3 regions of the Paenibacillus sp. V4I9 genome follow, and region 1 is predicted to be linked to each of the others. Evidence: riboswitches for the same ligand, from Rfam matches in the RefSeq annotation. Region 1 holds a riboswitch; each other region holds the start of a gene.
What was found. Region 1 has a riboswitch for cyclic di-AMP ahead of QFZ81_RS03915 (stalk domain-containing protein). Riboswitches for the same ligand answer to the same signal wherever they lie in the genome.

Region 1 (2,264 bases):
TCCGCGAGCGCCAGGCACACGTCCTGGCTGCTTGCGTACTGCGCGCGGTAGTGCTCGCAAGCGGCTTCCTCGCGCTGCTTTTCTTGCAGCGCTAGCCGCGCGAGCTCTTCATCGCCGGCGCGCATCGCCAGCTCGGCTTGCTCGCCGCGCAGCTGCGCCATCTCCTCTGCGTTCACACAGTGGCTTCGCAGCTCAATGGTTCGCTTCAGCGCCTCCTGATAGCGCTGTTCCAGCTTCTCTATCACACTGTTCCCCCGTTCAAGGTGATCAAGCTTGCCGGCCGTTTCTTGCCAAGCAGCCTCAGCCATTTTGCCAATCCGATTCAATATATTCATGAAGTTACACCCCATACTCTTAAGATTTAAAATTCATTTCGTTTCTTCAATAAATGAATACCATACGCCACTAAACATGCTGCGAACGCAATCGCGATGAAGCCCGATAGTTTAATGATCAGTATCAAGCCGCCCAAGCCGGCGATAAACCATCCAATTTTCTTTCCGTTCTTAATACCTACATAGCCTAATCCAAGCATAGCTGCCGGGAATAACAACCCCATTAAATGAATATGACCACCCATCTGATGTAAACAAATAAGTAAACCTGCCGTGATTAAAACCAGTGCCAGCCCTTTCGATCGATCCATACTCATTCTGCTTACCGCCCTTCACGTGTTCTTCATGCTTCTATCGTACCTGAAACAGCGATATGTCAAAACGGACTCGCGACTGTTTTTGTACCTAGACCTAAGTCCAGTACCCTCTAAGACCTCCATCCATATTTTGGCCGTTGCCCCGTCAAGCCTCGGATGCTAAACTATTTGAAGCCGAGTCCGGTGCACAGACAAAGTGCCGGTACGGGGGACGATTTACATGGGGTGAATATTTGCTCTTCATCGGAGCAGACTAGGGAGAACCTTCTTCCCGAACCCGTCAACTAACCTCGAAGGCTTATGAAGGAGGATTACCAATTGCATACAATTACTAAAGGGTTAACTAGCCTTGCTGTGTCTTTAACGGTTTTGGCAGGAGGCTTTCTTTCGCCATTTACGGCGCATGCCGCTGAAATGGATGTGAAAGTGCAAGTCAATGACGAACTGATTCAATTTCCGGATGCTCAGCCTTTTCTGGATGACAATCATGCCACCCAAGTGCCGATTCGTTTCGTAACGGAGAAGCTTGGTTATGACGTGAAGTGGCAAAAAGAAGGCGATGAGATCAAGGTCACGCTAAATAACAACAAACATTCGATCACCTTAGTATCGGGACAAAAAGAAGCTGAAATCGATAGCAACCGTGTCGAGATGGATACACATGCGGAATTCCAAAATGGACGCGTATACGTGCCTCTTCGTTTTCTAAGCAGAGCATCAGATATTCCCGTTCAGTGGGATGCAAGCAGCAAATTAGCTATTCTAAGTAAAGATGGCAATCAGCATGCGCCAGATTATGAATTGTTTCAATCCACTGCCTATTCAGCAGATCCATCTGAGAATGGCGGCTACGGAGCTTTTGATTATATGGGTAATCCATTAGGTATTGGAACCGTTGCTGTAGATCCGAACGTGATTCCTCTAGGAACTAAGCTCTATATAGAAGGTTATAATTTCAATGGCCTACCTGCAGGCGGCATGTATGCTTACGCAACAGATACAGGCGGTGCAATCAAAGGCAAACGTCTTGATATCTTTATCCCAGGATCCAAGCAATCCTTAAAGAAGTTTGGTATCCAAATCATTAAAGTGTACAAACTATCCAATTAAAACGGCTGATATCAAAAAAAAGCTTGGTTTCTGAGATTATGATCTCAAGAAATCAGCTTTTTTTATTTCAGGTGGTAAAACCAGAAAAGCTGCTCTCCCATCATATAGTGACGAGAAGAGCAGCCTGCAGTTACTTAAACTTGATTTTTGGGGATACCATTTAAACTTGGGACATAATCAGCGGCATTGTTGCTCGATAGCGTTTGCGCCTCTTCGGTGAAATTAGCGTTATTCTGCTGATTCTTTTTCTTATCTGCTCGGTTATCTTCGCGGTCATACTTGGGATCGGCGTCATTTTTGGGCATAGCATTCACCTCCATTGTCTCATAGTTAGTATGAGAAGGTGGCTTGCATTTTATCCCAGTTATCTGGAACTAGCGTTGTTCCTTATATTACTTTTAAAAGAAATCCGCTAAATAGGTTGTCCGCCGCGGAATAGCAGTTTCCAGCCGGCTAACAAGTTCATCAGAGCCTTGAAGACGCTCAATTCGGGCCATGAATC
Region 2 (2,264 bases), 6.3 Mb from region 1:
CTGGGGCATCCTGCTGTATAAGCTTGTACAGGGTGTTCTCGTCCCTCTCATGCACCGCTATCCAGGTGGCGAGCAGCCGAAGCAAGCGCTGCAGCTATTTCTAGCTGAAGGACAGTTCCAACTGGTCAAAACCGATCTTAGCCATTCCTACCTCTGGTGGCTGGCTGCTCTACTTGTTATTCGCATGCTGCTCACCCCCATGTTAAATAGCGGCGTCTACTATTCGCTGACCCATTCCCAGCAAAATGCCGGCTATCGCTTTTTCCGAGGCATCAAGGAGCTCATGCTCCCATTCCTAATCGCGTATGTCGTTCGAATCTCGCTTTCCTTACTGCCGCTCGTATGGCTGTTTCCTAAAGCGCAAAAACAATTCGCACATACCACTTCGTATGAGCAAGCAGTTCTCCAATTGCTGCCTTGGTTTCTGGGCTTGCTCGTCTATGGCTTTCTCTTACATCTTCTTTTTATGTACGTACAATTCGCGGTTGCTGCCAAACTTGGCATTTTGTCCACCGTCATCACTTTCGTTCGCAGTTTTCTTCCTATTATCGGGCTTGCGCTTATCCTCCTGCTCGTCTCGGGACTATTGGCAGGGGTCACTGTCACTGCAACTTACATCTGGGCAGGTCTGGTAGCGCTAATCATTTATCAGCTCTTCCCGCTTTTCCACATTTTCATCCAAATGTGGGCCATAACATCCCAATATCAGCTTCTTTCTGCAAAAATGGACAGTTAAAAACAAATAAAATAAGTTAAAGTTGGCTTATATTGGTTCTCCCCCTTGCAAAAGGGGCTTTTTTTTGTCTCTTTTCCGAACTATTGACATATTTTTAAGACAAAATGCATAGAAAAGGAGGAATTTCGATGTTTATGACGAATTACAAGGACTAGCATCAAAAAACCAAATATTTCATGCCGAATTCCCCATTTTTTGGGGAAACGGGGGAACCACACCGGGTGAATTGATCTTGCAAGACAGGGATCATAGGGAACCTTCAACCGAACCCTCCAGCTAACCTCGTAGGCACCGGAAGGAGACAAGCAGTTGAGAAAGATTGTTGTTCTTGTTTTTAGTCTTGTTTTGTTTTTGAGTGTAGGTTTAGGAAGTGTGTCTGCGTCACAATCCACTTTGGATGAAACGGTTGACGGATTGCTCGGAATTCCGTACAGAGATGCGGGAACGACAACAAGAGGCTTTGACTGCTCTGGTTTCACCGCATACGTTTTCGACAAATTCGGCATTGACCTTCCGCATAGCTCAGCATCTCAGAATAAAGAAGGCTACTGGATTGACAAAAAGGATCTTCGCAAAGGTGATCTTGTGTTCTTTGACACAAGCGGCGGCAAAGGTATCTCTCACGTAGGTATCTACCTTGGAGACGGTGAATTCATTCACTCTGCATCCAATGAAGGTATAGTGAAAAACAAACTTAGCCAATCTTATTACGCGAAGCGGTATGTATCAGCCCGACGTGTTCTGTGGGATGATATCTACAACCAATTAACTGCTGAATCCAAGTAAATTCTTGCACGATTCATGAATGAAGCCCGGAAAGCCCCGCTCGAAAGAGCAGCTTTCAGGGCTTTTATTCATTTCGGAGGCATAGCGTATAAAGAGAAGCTTGTAACTTGACATCGAATGTTAGCCGTTCTATAATAACGGCATGTCGTTTTCTAGGGTTCCGTGGCGTTCATCGCCAGTCTGGTCCAAGGGGAAACACACAGCGAATACGCTGTGGTCACGGAGGGGAAAAAGCCCGGGAGTCATATCGCTTTAGCGATATAACTCCCGGGCTTTTTCCTTTTTTTGCGACTTAATAGGTACGTATAACAAATTCAAGAGGAGTGATTCATCATGGCATGGTTATATCTCGTCATTGCAGGTGTATTTGAGGTAGTATGGGCGATCTCGTTGAAATTTTCTAATGGTTTTACACGTTTAGTTCCTTCCAGCGTCACGATCGCAGGGATGATTGTAAGTTTTTATTTTCTAGCGGCAGCCACGAAAACTCTTCCCATCGGCACAGCATACGCGGCTTGGACCGGCATTGGTGCTGTCGGTGCGATTATTATCGGCACCCTTTTTCTAGATGAACCCATTAGTTTAACAATGGATCTTGTTCATGATTCTGATCTTAGTTGGTGTTCTAGGTCTTAAATTTACTTCTGGGCATTAGGGATTTTGAATAAATCGGACCCTATCTATGCAGATTAAGCCATACAAGGAGGGAAATTCAACGTGAATACATCTGATGATATCAATC
Region 3 (2,264 bases), 2.7 Mb from region 1:
GAGGCTCAACGACATTCGGAAGACCATTACTCAACCAACGTTTTTGAAACGCAACTACTCGTTCTAGATATTCGTCGGGAGGAACGATGCCTATGAAATACTGCATTTATGACACCAACCTTTCAATCCTGATGGAACAGCTATTGGAAAGAATCATTTGAGCTCACATGGTTTTCTTAAACTCAAAAATTTGTTCCATTTGGCTGCTCCTAGTTTTTAATTGTGGTTGTTTAAATATTACCATGGATTGGAAATTTGATGAACATCGCCGATAAGCGATGTATATAAAGAAAGAGGGCTAGTTATCCTAGACCCTCTTTTTGCGTTTTAGATTATCTAATCGACTCTGTAACAATGGGGCAGGTCGATCTATTTGTGTCCCATACAAGTCAACAAAGAGCCTAAAATGGCATGCAAAAAGACACACATATCGTGTGCCTTGAATGTTTAGAAAAAAGCTAGTTACTTATAAATTCCTGAACCCACTCACCATTATAAAAGACAACACCAATTTGGGTGAAGTTGGGGCTTAGAATGTTTTGACGATGACCCGTGCTGTTCATCCAAGCTTTCATGACAGCTTCAGGCGTTTGTTGACCTTTTGCAATGTTTTCACCTGCATAGGAATAGCGAATGCCGTATTTGCTCATCATATCAAAAGGAGACCCATAGGTCGGAGAAGTATGATCGAAATAACCATTGTTGTACATATCCTTCGCTTTGTCCAAAGCCATTGCGGTAAGTGCGCTATTGCTGGTTAATGGACGCAGTCCTGCTTTAGATCGTTCCTGGTTAACTAAGTTAACGACTTGGCTAGCATAAGTTGATTGGGATGGCGCACTCGTAACTGGCGTTTTGGTACCTGCATTTGTGCTCGTGCTGCCAGGAATGTTGAGGCTCATACCAGACCAAATCACGTTAGGATTGGCAACCTGAGGGTTTGCCTTAATAAGCGAAGATAAGCTGATGCCATACTTCTTGGATATTAACCACATGGTATCATTGCCTGATACTGAATGGGTTGCTGATGCGGCCATTGATGCGCTCGAACCTACGAGGACGCTCAATCCTATTGCGCCGGTAACCACAAGCTTTTTGTAACGTTTCAAAATAAACCTCTCCTTTTTGCGGCCTGCGAGGTTAGCTGTCGGATTCGGATCAAAGAGTAATCACCCGGCCGCTGACGCGGCTTCACCCCAAATAATGGGTCCCCCGTGCTTCACATGAAACTTCGGCCTTCTGAGTTATTTGATCCACATGGATCTCACAAATTGTAACATGTGAAATCATAGAGAACATGACTCAAAATTTTCCAAGAGCATTTTGTAAGTGGCATTAGTCGTTTCTTCTTGTCCAAAACAAGTGAATTCCCATCACCACCAACCTCATTCAGTCCCAAATTTGAGGCCGATCGATTCCAGCCGTTCGCATATAATCTAGCAGTTGCCCGGTGTGAACGGATTCGTGGTATGCGATCCTCATTAACATATCTCCTAAACTTCGAACATACCCTACGTCACTTCGATTAATTTTAATATTTGACAAATCCTCAGGAGTGAACAATTTAACGGTATTCAAGAATTGTTCTCTGTACACTTGTGCGAATATCAGTTCATCCTCCACCGAAGAAAATTCCCGATTGTCATAAGGAGAATCATAAGAAGGCAAACTTCCACAATTAAGTAATGCAAGATGATAATAATGCTCGCCATCCAATACGTGTCGGATCATTTCTTTCATGCTTAAGGCTTGTGCATCAGGCCTCCAATCCAGCATAGTTAGAGGAATAACGCTCCACACTTTTATACTTCTACGTCGGACTTCTTCCAAGTTCAATATAACAAGTTCTATCCCGTTAATGATTAACACTCCTTTTAATTTCTCAATAATCCATACCTATTTGTTTTATATACATGCAGTTTTCTCATACGAACAAATATACAGTACATTTGTTCGTATGTAAATAATACCTTATTCAATTAGCCTGCCCAGTTAATCTATTTTGGCGCCATAAAATGTTTCATTTTGTCGACAAATCCGCGTAAATAAAGATTCTATAACACCCTGACATCGCTGAGGCTGATGGCGTAAGGACGGTATCGTTCTCTTCTAGTGTTTGCCATGGCACCACGTCTTGAAATACTTTGCGAAATCAACTCATTTATGTTATTGCTAAACCCAGTTTCTTGCGAAACCTCGCCAAACGAATGTCGCATCAATTCGATGATATGAATGGCGGCCAGTTTCATGAATTGTTCTTCGTT

Region 2: another riboswitch for cyclic di-AMP. It lies ahead of QFZ81_RS32665 (C40 family peptidase); the one in region 1 lies ahead of QFZ81_RS03915 (stalk domain-containing protein).
Region 3: another riboswitch for cyclic di-AMP. It lies ahead of QFZ81_RS16470 (CAP domain-containing protein); the one in region 1 lies ahead of QFZ81_RS03915 (stalk domain-containing protein).

Annotation. Positions count from the first base shown of each region.
Region 1 is NZ_JAUSZE010000001.1:812,075-814,338, reverse strand. It holds gene QFZ81_RS03925 (PspA/IM30 family protein) at 1-335, opposite strand, end outside; gene QFZ81_RS03920 (hypothetical protein) at 362-652, opposite strand; cyclic di-AMP (ydaO/yuaA leader) riboswitch at 815-966, shown strand; gene QFZ81_RS03915 (stalk domain-containing protein) at 971-1,762, shown strand; gene QFZ81_RS03910 (hypothetical protein) at 1,897-2,067, opposite strand; gene QFZ81_RS03905 (GNAT family N-acetyltransferase) at 2,161-2,264, opposite strand, start outside.
Region 2 is NZ_JAUSZE010000001.1:7,083,897-7,086,160, forward strand. It holds gene QFZ81_RS32660 (hypothetical protein) at 1-736, shown strand, start outside; cyclic di-AMP (ydaO/yuaA leader) riboswitch at 904-1,042, shown strand; gene QFZ81_RS32665 (C40 family peptidase) at 1,046-1,522, shown strand; guanidine-I (ykkC/yxkD leader) riboswitch at 1,664-1,766, shown strand; partial or broken gene QFZ81_RS32670 (DMT family transporter) at 1,856-2,177, shown strand; gene QFZ81_RS32675 (hypothetical protein) at 2,240-2,264, shown strand, end outside.
Region 3 is NZ_JAUSZE010000001.1:3,529,700-3,531,963, forward strand. It holds gene QFZ81_RS16465 (2'-5' RNA ligase family protein) at 1-106, opposite strand, end outside; gene QFZ81_RS16470 (CAP domain-containing protein) at 459-1,109, opposite strand; cyclic di-AMP (ydaO/yuaA leader) riboswitch at 1,115-1,247, opposite strand; gene QFZ81_RS16475 (DinB family protein) at 1,390-1,860, opposite strand.